Regions from separate parts of the Pantoea sp. CFCC18177 genome, predicted to be linked through region 2. Evidence: predicted binding sites of a transcription regulator. Region 2 holds the regulator's gene; each other region holds the start of a gene.

Region 1 (4,289 bases), on a different contig from region 2:
AAAACACCGCGGATGCCGCAACAATTCCAGCAATTCTTTGGTGATAATTCGCCATTCTGCCAGGACGGTTCGCCATTCCAAAGCTCGCCAATGTGCCAGGGCGGCGGTGATGGCAGCCAGGGTGGTGGTGACGGCGGAGCCAATACGCAGCAGCAGAAATTCCGTGCGCTGGGTTCGGGCGTAGTCATCAACGCGGATAAAGGCTATGTGGTGACCAACAACCACGTAGTCGACAACGCCACCAAAATTCAGGTGCAGTTGAGTGATGGTCGTCGTTATGACGCCAAAGTGATTGGTAAAGATCCGCAATCGGATATCGCACTGATCCAGCTGCAGGATGCCAAGAATCTGACCGCCATTAAGATCGCCGATTCTGACGATCTGCGCGTAGGCGATTACACCGTGGCGATCGGTAACCCTTACGGACTCGGTGAAACGGTCACCTCCGGCATCGTGTCGGCATTGGGCCGTAGCGGCTTGAACGTCGAAAATTATGAAAACTTTATCCAGACCGATGCAGCGATCAACCGCGGTAACTCCGGTGGCGCGCTGGTGAATCTGAACGGTGAATTGATCGGGATTAACACCGCGATCCTCGCACCGGATGGCGGTAACATCGGTATCGGCTTCGCGATCCCAAGTGCGATGGTGAAAAACCTCACCGCACAGATGATCGAGTACGGCCAGGTGAAACGCGGTGAACTGGGTATCATGGGCACCGAGCTGAACTCCGAACTGGCGAAAGCGATGAAAGTCGATGCGCAGCGCGGTGCTTTCGTCAGCCAGGTGTTGCCAAACTCTGCGGCAGCAAAAGCGGGTGTGAAAGCCGGTGATGTTGTGGTGTCGATGAATGGTAAACCGTTGACCAGCTTTGCGGCGCTGCGTGCCGAAGTCGGTTCACTGCCAGTGGGAACCAAACTGCAACTGGGCCTGCTGCGTGATGGCAAACCCGTGAATATCACGGTAGAACTCCAGCAGAGCTCGCAGGAAAAAGTGCAGTCGGCCACCATTTACACCGGTATTGAAGGTGCCGACCTGAGCAATGTCGATAGCAATGGTCAGAAGGGCGTGCGAGTCGATAACGTGAAGGCGGGCAGTGCGGCGGCGCGAATTGGTCTGAAGAAAGGTGACGTGATCATGGGCGTCAACCAGCAGGCCATCGCGAACCTCGGTGAACTGCGCAAAATCCTCGATACCAAGCCATCCGTGCTGGCATTGAACGTGCAGCGCGGCGACAGCAGCCTTTATCTGCTGATGCAGTAAGGTTTTACGTTGTTAATCACAGGCGAGCTTCGGCTCGCCTTTTTTCGTTATGATCCCGCCCCGCGGTTAGCATTAGTACCACGATGCTTTGTATCAAATTGTGCAGATGTCCGTGTCGCAATGTGACGCTCGCCTCAATTCCCGCATTATCCATCCGGCTATGTGCAGTTGCACAATGTCAGGCGTGGTGGGGATGCGTATTCTGTCAGTTCCTCTTTATCTATGGAGCTATTGATGGCCACCTATCATCTCGATGCGCGACTGGCTCAGGATATTGTTGCCCGCACCATGCAAATTATTGACAGCAATGTCAATGTGATGGACGCGCGCGGCCGCATTATTGGCAGCGGCGATCGCGAGCGTATTGGCGAATTGCACGAAGGTGCGCTGCTGGTGCTATCACAGGGAAGGGTGGTGGACATCGACGAAGCCGTGGCTAAACATCTGCACGGCGTGCGGCCGGGTATTAATCTGCCTCTGCGTATCGATGGCGGCATTGTCGGCGTGATTGGTTTGACCGGGCAACCCGCGGCGCTACGTCACTACGGTGAACTGGTGTGTATGACGGCAGAAATGATGCTGGAACAAGCGCGATTGCTGCATATGCTGGCGCAAGATAGCCGCCTGCGTGAGGAGTTAGTGCTCAACCTGATTCGCAGTGAGACGCTCTCGCCCGCGTTAAACGAGTGGGCGCAGCGTTTGGGGATCGATCTCAATCAACCGCGCGTGGTGGCGGTGGTGGAAGTGGACAGCGGCCAACTCGGCGTTGATAGTGCGATGTCTGAATTGCAGCAGTTGCAAACGCTGCTCACCACGCCCGATCGTGACAATCTCATTGCCATCGTCTCACTCACCGAGATGGTGGTGCTGAAACCGGCTCTAAATGCGCATGGGCGTTACGATCAGGACGATCATCGGCGGCGTGTCGACCAACTGCTGCAACGTATGAAAGAGAGCGGCCAGGTGCGGATGCGCATCGCGCTGGGTAATTTTTTCACTGGTCCTGGCAGCATCGCACGATCCTACCGCACCGCGCGCACCACCATGATGGTGGGCAAGCAGCGTATGCCGGAACAGCGCAGCTTTTTCTATCAGGATTTGGTATTACCCGTGTTGTTGGATAGTTTACGTGGCGGATGGCAAGCTAACGAACTGGCGCGGCCGCTGGCGAAGCTGAAAACCAATGACAACAATGGATTGCTGCGCCGCACCCTGGTGGCGTGGTTCAACCATAATGTGCAACCCAGTGCCACTGCGCGGGCGCTGTTTATTCATCGCAACACGCTGGAATATCGCCTCAACCGTATTTCCGAGCTGACCGGGTTGAATCTGGGTAATTTCGACGATCGTTTATTGCTGTACGTTGCATTGCAACTGGATGAGCAAAGTTAAGTAATAGCAGCGGTTGGGAGAGGGTGATGCATGCATTGATGTCGCGGACGCTTTGGTTACTGCTGGGTTTGACGATCGCGGTGTCTTGCCGGGCACAGACGCCGGTGCTGGCATTCTTATCAGGCGAGCAGCTGCAGCAGGCGCGAGATGCACTGCACAGCAAAAGCGCGGCTCCTCAGACTTTCGCCGCGTGGCAGCAGTTGCAGCACGCGGCCGACCGCGCCCTGCACCAGCCAAACCCGTCCGTTACGCAAAAAGGGATGTTGCCGCCCAGCGGATCGCGACATGATTATCTCAGCCTGAGTGCTTACTGGTGGCCGGATAAGGCGAAGGAGGCGGGCTTACCGTGGATTCGCCATGACGGAGAGGTGAATCCTGCCAGTAAAAACGATCAAAGCGATGGTGTGCGTCTGGCGCGCTTTACTGCCGATCTGCAGACCCTCACCCTGGCCTGGTATTTTTCCGGTGAAACACGCTATGCGGCAAAAGCCCAATCCATGGCGCGGACATGGTTTATCGATCCTGCAACCCGCATGAACCCCAACCTCAATTATGCGCAGGGTGTGCCGGGCAAAGCGCAAGGCAGGCACACCGGCGTGCTGGATGGGCGCTATTTCGCCACGCGCGTGGTGGATGCGCTGTTGCTGCTGCAAGATTCCCCCGGCTGGCGAGCGCAGGATCAGGCCGCACTGCACGCCTGGTTTCGTGATTATCTGCACTGGCTGCAGCACAGCAAACTGGCACAGGGCGAACGCGATGCGCCCAACAATCACGGAAGTTGGTACGCTGCGCAGGTCGCCGGTATTGCCTGGTATTTGCAGCAGCCTGAGGTGATTAAGCAGATGGCTGCACTGACACGGCAAAAAATTGATGGGCAGATCCGTGCGGACGGCACCCAGCCATTTGAACTGGCGCGCACGCGCTCTTTCCATTACAGCTATTTCAATCTGCAAGCGTTGACCAGTGTGGCGCAGCTGGTGCAGCGAAGTGGGGCGGGAGATTTGTGGCATTACCATCAGCAGGGCGGTTCACTGATCGATGCACTGGATTACATGGCACCCTACAGCGATGACCGTAAACCCTGGCCGTGGAAAAATCGTGACCGGGTGAGCGTCAGGATGATTCCGCTGTTGTCGCTGGCGGATAACAGTCTGAAGAGCCATCGTTACCAACGCTGGATCGACCACGCAAGCTGGTCGCTTCCCGAAACATCCACTTCAAGGGTGCGGTGATGCAGGCGCAGCGTGACACCTGGCTATTGTCGTTGCCGCGGCAGCCTTAAGAGGTGGGCGTGCGTGGGCTGTGAAGCATTAAAACGGTGGACGCCTGCTGGGCGGCATCAGCATCACCCATCATGATCGCCTCATAGATTTTGCGGTGCTCGTCGAGAAAGATCTCTTGTGCGCTGGTCGGCCAGGTGAAGAAACATTTAAAGGTGGTCGCCAGCAAATTGCCGAACGGCGTAAAGAAGCAGTTATCCGTGGCGTGGAAAATAAGACGATGAAAGGCACTGTCTGCTTCCAGCCAGCGCACCAGGTCAAAAGGTTGGGCGGCGCAAACCGCGCTCATTTCGCGGAACAAATGCGATAACTCAACACGTTGATCATGCGTAGCGTGCAGGGCGGCCAGCCGCG
Region 2 (4,289 bases):
GGAGCGCAGCCTGGCGCAGAAGGTGGCCGATGTGCGCCGCCAACTGGAACGCGGAGAAGTCGTGCTGGTGTGGTCTGAACTGCATGAATCAGTGAATATCATGCCAGCGCGAGATTTTCGCGGTTAATGCACCGCGCGGCAATTCGTGGTAACAATGCTCATCGCCGGACCTCACAGGGAGTTCTGTTATGTCAGCCAGGCATCCAATCATTGCCGTTACCGGTTCCAGCGGAGCCGGTACCACCACCACCAGCCTCGCCTTCCGTAAAATATTCCAGCAGTTTGATCTGCACGCTGCGGAAGTGGAAGGTGACAGCTTCCATCGCTACACCCGTCCAGAGATGGACATGGCGATCCGTAAGGCGCGCGATCTGGGTCGTCACATTAGCTACTTTGGCCCCGAAGCCAATGACTTTGGTTTATTAGAGCAGACGTTCAAGCACTACGGAAAAACCGGTCAGGGCGAATCGCGCAAGTATTTGCACACCTATGATGAAGCGGTGCCGTGGAATCAGGTGCCGGGCACCTTTACGCCATGGCAGCCGCTGCCGGACAACACCGATGTGCTGTTCTATGAAGGGTTACACGGCGGTGTGGTGACGCAACCGCATAACGTGGCAGAGCATGTGGATCTGCTGGTGGGTGTGGTGCCGATTGTGAACCTGGAGTGGATTCAAAAGCTGGTGCGCGATACCAGCGAACGTGGGCATTCTCGTGAAGCGGTGATGGATTCGGTGGTGCGTTCGATGGAGGACTATATCAACTACATCACGCCGCAGTTCTCTCGCACCCACATCAACTTCCAGCGCGTGCCGACCGTGGATACCTCCAACCCGTTTGCCGCACGTGAGATCCCTTCACTCGACGAAAGTTTTGTGGTGATCCATTTCCGTGGTCTGGAGGGGATTGCCTACCCTTACCTGCTGGCAATGATTCAGGGCTCGTTCATTTCACACATGAATACGCTGGTGGTGCCGGGGGGCAAAATGGGGCTGGCGATGGAATTGATCATGACACCGCTGGTGCAACGGCTGATCGAAGGTAAACGGATTGAATAATCCAGAATTTCTGTAGCGGCACGATGTAAGGCGTGCATCACACCGCGCGATAAATCGCGCCGCGACAGTAGGATTACAACTCTACCACTTCATAGCTGTGGGTGATTTCCACACCTTTACCCAGCATGATCGCCACCGAACAATACTTCTCAGCGGAGAGATCAACCGCGCGGGCCACGGCTTTATCACTCAACGCTTTGCCGCTGACAATAAAATGCAGGTTGATGTGGGTAAAAATACGTGGCGCTTCTTCACGGCGTTCAGACGTGAGCTTCACCTCGCAATCGGCCACATCATTACGGCCCTTTTGCAGGATAGACACCACGTCAATCGCGCTACAGCCGCCCGCCGCCATCAGAACCATCTCCATTGGACTCGGCGCTTTATCCCCTGAATTACCGTCCATTAATACCTGATGGCCAGATGAGGATTCTCCGAGAAAGGTTAACCCCTCCACCCATTTCACTCGTGCCTGCATTATTCTTTCTCCTGAAGTGGCTATTTTGCCGCCAGAGTACGCTTTCAGTTGATAAACAGCAATCCAGACTCTTCCGCCTGTTGCTGAAGCGAGACAACAGAAGACAGCTTGCAAAAGCTGTGCTACAAACAGTGCTGAAAATATTTTCGTCGTAACAGACGAAGGCGGGAAGAATCAAAAGCGTAGCTTAAGAATCACCCGGAAATAAAACGCTCGACGATTACACCGCCTGACAGGGAAAACTGCCCCCTGTGCTTTGGGCACGATTACAATAGAGGATAATAGCGAATGGTTCTCGGCAAACCGCAAACAGACCCTACACTCGAATGGTTCCTGTCCCATTGCCATATTCACAAATATCCGTCAAAGAGCACGCTCATCCATCAGGGTGAGAAAGCGGAAACGCTGTACTACATCGTGAAAGGTTCCGTTGCGGTTCTGATCAAAGATGAAGAAGGCAAAGAGATGATCCTCTCCTACCTCAATCAGGGAGATTTCATCGGCGAACTCGGCCTGTTTGAAGAAGGTCAGGAACGTAGTGCCTGGGTACGTGCCAAAACTGCCTGCGAAGTGGCTGAAATTTCCTACAAAAAATTCCGTCAGCTGATTCAGGTAAACCCGGATATTTTGATGCGACTCTCGTCGCAAATGGCGCGTCGTCTGCAAATCACCTCCGAGAAAGTGGGCAACCTTGCCTTCCTCGATGTGACGGGCCGTATCGCGCAAACACTGCTTAATCTGGCCAAACAGCCAGATGCGATGACTCACCCAGACGGGATGCAGATTAAAATCACCCGTCAGGAGATTGGTCAGATCGTGGGTTGCTCACGCGAAACCGTGGGGCGCATCCTGAAAATGCTGGAAGATCAGAACCTGATCTCCGCACACGGTAAAACCATCGTCGTTTACGGCACCCGCTAATTTCTTATCACCCACGGCGTGATGGCAACATCGCGCCGTTTTTGTTTGCGATGAGCTGATGTGGCGCCGAATCATCTATCATCCTGAGGTCAACTACGCCCTGCGGCAAACGCTGGTGCTGTGCCTGCCTGTGGCACTTGGCTGGCTGTTTGGCGATCTGCAAAAAGGCCTGTTGTTCTCATTAGTGCCTGCCTGCTGCAACATGGCCGGTCTGGATACCCCGCATAAACGCTTTTTCAAACGTCTGATTGTCGGCGGTTCGCTGTTTGCCATCGGCAGTTTTTCGATCCAGTTGCTCACGGATTATCAGATTCCGCTGCCGCTCATACTGTTTGTGCTGCCGCTGCTGATTGGTGTCACCGGTGAAATTAGCCCGTTACATGGCCGCTTGCTGCCAGCCACCCTGATTGCCGCCATCTTTAGCCTTAGCCTGGTTGGAAGGATGCCGGTTTGGGTGCCGCCGCTGCTGTATATCGGCGGTACGTTCTGGTACGGCCTGTTTAACTGGTTTTGGTTCTGGCTGTGGAAAGAGCAGCCGATGCGTGAAACCCTGAGCCTGCTGTATCGCGAACTGGCAGATTACTGTGATGCGAAATACACGCTGCTGACGCAACTCACCGATCCTGAAAAAGCGTTACCGCCGCTACTGGCACGCCAGCAAAAAGCCGTCGATCTGATCACCACCTGTTATCAGCAGATGCATATGCTCTCGGCCAACCGCGATAACAGCCATAAGCGTCTGACGCGAGCGTTTCAGGTGGCGTTGGATTTACAGGAACACATTTCGGTGAGCCTGCATCAGCCGGAAGAGGTGCAAAAGCTGGTCGAGCAGAGCCACGCTGAGGCGGTGATCCGTTGGAATGCGAAAACCATCTCCGCGCGCCTGCGCATCCTCGCCGATGCGATTCTCTATCATCAGTTGCCGGAGCGCTTCCATATGGAGAAGCCACTCGGGGCGCTGGAAAAAATCGCGCGCCAGCACCCAGATAATCCGGTCGGCAACTTCTGTTACTACCACTTCAGCCGTATCGCACGCGTCTTACGCACGCAGAAGCCGTTGTACACGCGTGACCTGATGGCGGATCGTCAGCGCCGTCTGCCGTTCTTCCCCGCGTTGCGCAGCTATCTGTCATTGAAATCTGCCGCTTTACGCACCGCCGCACGCATCTCGGTGATGCTAATGTTCGGCAGCGCAGTCGCGCTGTTCTTCAACATTCCTAAGCCCTACTGGATTCTGATGACCATCATGTTTGTCAGTCAGAATGGCTACAGCGCCACGCGGGTGCGCATTCAGCACCGTGCGCTCGGCACCTTTGCCGGCTTGCTGATTGCGGCGGCCTCACTGCGACTGGCCGTACCCGAATCGGTCACCTTACTGTTTATGCTGGCCATCACCCTCGCCAGCTATCTGGTGACGCGCAAATATTATGGCTGGTCGATGATTGGCTTCACCGTTACCGCCGTGTATTCCTTACAGTTGCTGTCGCTCAATGGCGCACAGTTCTTATTGCCGCGCATGATGGATACGCTGATGGGCTGTCTGATTGCGTTTGCAGGCATGATCTGGCTGTGGCCGCAGTGGCAGAGCGGATTGCTACGCAGTAACGCCCATGATGCGCTGGAAGCCTATCAGGAAGCGTTGCGAATGCTGCTGGGGCCGGAACAATCGCCGGAAAAGCTGGCGTACCAACGCATGAAGGTCAACCAAGCGCACAATGCGCTGTTCAACTCGCTTAACCAGGCATCAAGCGAACCGGGCTTCAACGCGCAGTACCTGAAAGATATGCGCATGTGGGTAACACACAGTCAGTTTATCGTCGAGCATCTCAACG
Region 3 (4,289 bases), on a different contig from region 2:
TGAACCACCACCCAAGGCGATAATCACATCCGGTTTGAAGCTGTTCATCTGCTCCGCACCTTTACGCACGATGCTCAGGGTTGGGTCAGCTTCCACTTCAAAGAAGACTTCGGTTTCGATACCGTGGGATTTCAGTACGCGAGTGACCTGATCCGCATAGCCATTGTTGAACAAGAAGCGGTCAGTCACGATAAAGGCGCGTTTTGCACCGTCAGTGGCGACCTCTTCAAGTGCAATTGGCAGTGAGCCACGACGGAAGTAAATTGACTTCGGAAGTTTATGCCACAACATATTTTCAGCTCGCTTGGCCACGGTTTTCTTGTTGATGAGATGTTTAGGTCCCACGTTTTCAGAAATGGAGTTACCACCCCATGAACCACAGCCCAGCGTTAATGATGGCGCAAGTTTGAAGTTGTACAGGTCACCGATACCGCCTTGTGAAGCCGGGGTATTAATCAAGATACGTGCCGTCTTCATCTTGTCGCCGAAGTAGTGCACGCGCTCGTGCTGGTTATCCTGGTCAGTGTACAGACAAGAGGTGTGACCGATACCGCCCATGGCAACCAGTTTCTCTGCTTTATCTACCGCATCGTGGTAATCCTTCGCACGGTACATGGCCAGCGTCGGTGACAGTTTTTCATGCGCAAAAGGCTCAGATTCATCAACCAGCTTCACTTCACCAATCAGAATTTTGGTCGAGGCGGGCACGCTAATGCCGGCCAGTTCAGCAATCTTATAAGCAGGTTGACCCACAATGGCGGCGTTAAGTGCGCCATTTTTCAGGATGATGTCCTGAATCGCTTTCAGTTCTTTACCTTGCAGCAGATATCCGCCATGGGTGGCGAAGCGTTCGCGAACGGCATCGTAGACAGAATCAACCACAATGACGGACTGTTCAGACGCACAGATAACGCCGTTATCGAAAGTTTTGGACATCAGAATTGAAGCAACTGCACGTTTGATATCCGCGGTCTCATCGATCACCACTGGCGTGTTACCGGCACCCACACCAATTGCTGGTTTACCTGAACTGTAGGCGGCTTTCACCATGCCTGGGCCACCGGTGGCCAGAATCAGGTTGATGTCTGGATGGTGCATCAGTTGGTTAGACAGCTCGACAGAAGGCGCGTCAATCCAGCCAATAATATCCTTCGGCGCACCGGCAGCAATGGCCGCCTGCAGCACGATATCCGCTGCTTTGTTGGTGGCGTCTTTGGCGCGTGGATGCGGTGAGAAGATAATGCCGTTACGCGTTTTCAGGCTGATGAGTGCTTTAAAGATAGCGGTAGAGGTTGGGTTAGTGGTCGGCACAATACCGCAGATCAGGCCAATCGGCTCGGCGATAGTGATGGTGCCGAAAGTGTCATCGGTGTCTAACACACCGCAGGTTTTCTCATCTTTATAGGCGTTGTAGATGTACTCTGAAGCGAAGTGGTTCTTGATCACTTTATCTTCAACAATGCCCATACCGGATTCGGCAACAGCCATCTTAGCGAGGGGGATGCGGGCATCAGCGGCGGCAAGTGCAGCAGCGCGGAAAATGGTATCAACTTGTTCTTGGCTAAAATTGGCGAATTCACGCTGTGCCTTTTTAACACGCTCAACCAGTGCATTAAGCTCGGCAACATTAGTAACGGCCATAGTACTCTCCTGAAGGAAGTTAAACTCTTTTAGTAAACAAGCCTGAGTTCAGAAGTATAGTCGCGCTATGCTTATACGTTGCTCAGGATGGCGGTGATTTGCCGTTGCTTACTAAAAGGGTTTCCTGGTCAAGAAGCCTGTGTCTCTGTAACAAGTTTCGATGCGGTAAGATTACCCCCGATGAGGTAGCTGAATTTTGATGCAGATCAATTGGCATCCAAGCTGACACCATTCAGCACTGACTTTCGCAACTAAAGTAACTTTCGCGAGGCTTCTGGCCGGGACGGATTTGATGAAGGGTGTGCACTGGACGCTAACCGCAGATAAATAAACTGGATTCTGGCAAAAATGGCAGCATAAATTTCTGCCTGACCCACTGGTTTTTCATCGGGCTTTTGCACTACATTAAGCGCGTTTTTTTAAACACACATTTTCCGGAGCTCACTTTGAATCCTGTGCTACTTGATTTTTCCGGCTATATTAAATTTTTTGTCGGTCTGTTTGCCTTGGTCAATCCCGTGGGCATCATCCCGGTGTTCATCAGCATGACCAGCTATCAAGCCGCTGCTGAGCGAAATAAAACCAACTTCACGGCGAATCTGGCTGTGGCGATCATTCTCTGGACGTCACTGTTCCTGGGGGATGCAATCCTGCATCTGTTTGGTATCTCTATCGACTCATTCCGTATTGCTGGTGGCATTCTGGTAGTGACCATTGCGATGTCGATGATCAGTGGCAAGCTGGGCGAGGACAAGCAGAACAAGCAGGAGAAGTCAGAGACGGCGATACGTGAGAGCATTGGTGTGGTTCCATTAGCGTTACCCTTGATGGCGGGGCCCGGTGCTATCAGCTCTACTATCGTTTGGAGCACGCGCTATCACAGTTGGCCGAATTTGATCGGTTTTACCATTGCCATTGCCATTTTTGCATTTTGTTGTTGGTTGCTGTTCCGTGCAGCGCCATTAATGGTGCGCGTGTTAGGGCAAACCGGCATTAACGTTATTACCCGTATAATGGGTTTGCTATTGATGGCGTTGGGAATTGAATTTGTGGTCACCGGAATGAAAGCCATTTTCCCAGGCTTGCTCAATTAAAGGAAAGGTTATTTTTCTTCAATAACCCTGCCTTGATCCATATTGGTGCAATCTGTGAATTATTTGCACCAATAGGGTGAAAATATTCATCTCGCTTAATAGAGCCTCTCCAGCATCACTTTTGCTACTATTACTTCTCTCACCGCCACTTTTATCACTTATCTTTGTGATAATTGTCACAGTGTTTTTTTCTTTAACGCCTGTTTTTCACGAAATTTATATAAGGCTTTAATCGCCATAATCAATTTATTGTGTCGTTAAAGATTGCTAATACAGATGAATTTCGATTTTGTACTCTTGAAAATTGCCCTTGTACAAAACTCCCGCAAAAAATGCATTTTACTTATAAATATCATTAAGTTATTTGATTTTTTAGTGTAAAAATTAACACTTTTACTGTGGGCATGTCCGTGATAAAAGAGAATCAGCTAACATTTTTGCTGTTTGGCTTTGGCGTGCGGGCATTTGTTCTGATAATTTTCGGCACATCGCAAATTTTTTATCCGCTGGTGTCAAATGAGTACGCTTCTTGCTTACTCGCTAGCGGGTTAATGTTTTAAGGTTGATATTTGTTGATGAAAAGCATGGCAGCGAAAAAAGCGGCGCCTTCTCTCCTGGCGCTCTGCTTGTCGGGGATAATTGCACACAGTCAGGCAGCAGAAGTTTCAGCGGGCGTGCCATTGGCAGAAACACAGCGCATTGTGATTAACAATGGCAGCGAAGTCGCCTCGTTAGATCCGCAAAAAACCGAAGGTGTGCCCGAGTCCAATGTGATTCGAAATTTACTGGAAGGATTGGTAGAGACGGATAATAACGGGCAAATTGTTCCGGGTGTGGCCTCTTCCTGGCGCAACGATCATGGCCGTATCTGGACGTTTACTTTGCGTGACAATGCTCAGTGGAGCAACGGCGAGCCTGTGACTGCGCAAGATTTCGTTTACAGCTGGCAGCGCCTGGCCGACCCGAAAACGGCATCACCTTATGCCAGTTACCTGCAAGCCGCCCATATCGCCAATATTGATTCTATTCTGGCCGGTCAAGCCTCTCCCACTGAACTGGGCGTCAAGGCGCTGGATGACCATCATCTTCAGGTCACTCTCTCAGAACCCGTTCCCTATTTTATCGACATGCTGGCCCACACCGCGATGAAGCCGGTGTACCGTACTGCCATTGAGAAATGGGGTGAGCAGTGGACTCAGCCTCAACACTATGTAGGGAATGGTGCCTATACGCTGGCTGATTGGGTGGTCAATGAGAAAATCGTTCTCAAGCGTAATCCACGTTACTGGGACAACCCTCACACGGTAATTGATGAGGGCATATTACTGCCGCTCACGTCTGAAAATAGCGATATTAATCGCTACCGCAGTGGCGGCTCGGATATGACCAATAGCGTTGTGCCACCAGACTTGTTTAAGAAATTACAGCAAGATCTGGGTGAGCAGGTAAAAGTCAGCCCACTGCTTTGCACCTTCTATTACGAAATCAACAATAAAAAAGCGCCGTTCACTGATGCCCGTGTGAGAACCGCACTCAAGCTAACCCTCGACCGTG

What was found. The regulator CRP, encoded in region 2, controls carbon source genes, mostly activating them, when cyclic AMP is high. The targets are predictions, from matches to a motif close to ATGTGANNNNNNTCACAT.
Region 1: ACPUC8_RS08735 (CdaR family transcriptional regulator) is a predicted target of CRP. The motif match lies at 1,384-1,401, and genes of this name have one in related genera.
Region 3: adhE (bifunctional acetaldehyde-CoA/alcohol dehydrogenase) is a predicted target of CRP. The motif match lies at 1,836-1,853, and genes of this name have one in related genera.

The regions. Positions count from the first base shown of each region.
Region 1 is NZ_JBNBPL010000006.1:202,544-206,832, forward strand. It holds gene degP (serine endoprotease DegP) at 1-1,263, shown strand, start outside; gene ACPUC8_RS08735 (CdaR family transcriptional regulator) at 1,498-2,655, shown strand; partial or broken gene ACPUC8_RS08740 (alginate lyase family protein) at 2,682-3,937, shown strand; gene ACPUC8_RS08745 (FadR/GntR family transcriptional regulator) at 3,934-4,289, opposite strand, start outside.
Region 2 is NZ_JBNBPL010000028.1:46,681-50,969, reverse strand. It holds gene ACPUC8_RS22140 (YheU family protein) at 1-127, shown strand, start outside; gene ACPUC8_RS22135 (phosphoribulokinase) at 189-1,058, shown strand; gene ACPUC8_RS22130 (OsmC family protein) at 1,132-1,536, opposite strand; gene crp (cAMP-activated global transcriptional regulator CRP) at 1,825-2,457, shown strand; gene ACPUC8_RS22120 (YccS/YhfK family putative transporter) at 2,516-4,289, shown strand, end outside.
Region 3 is NZ_JBNBPL010000001.1:285,543-289,831, reverse strand. It holds gene adhE (bifunctional acetaldehyde-CoA/alcohol dehydrogenase) at 1-1,641, opposite strand, end outside; gene ACPUC8_RS01265 (YchE family NAAT transporter) at 2,088-2,735, shown strand; gene ACPUC8_RS01260 (ABC transporter substrate-binding protein) at 3,311-4,289, shown strand, end outside.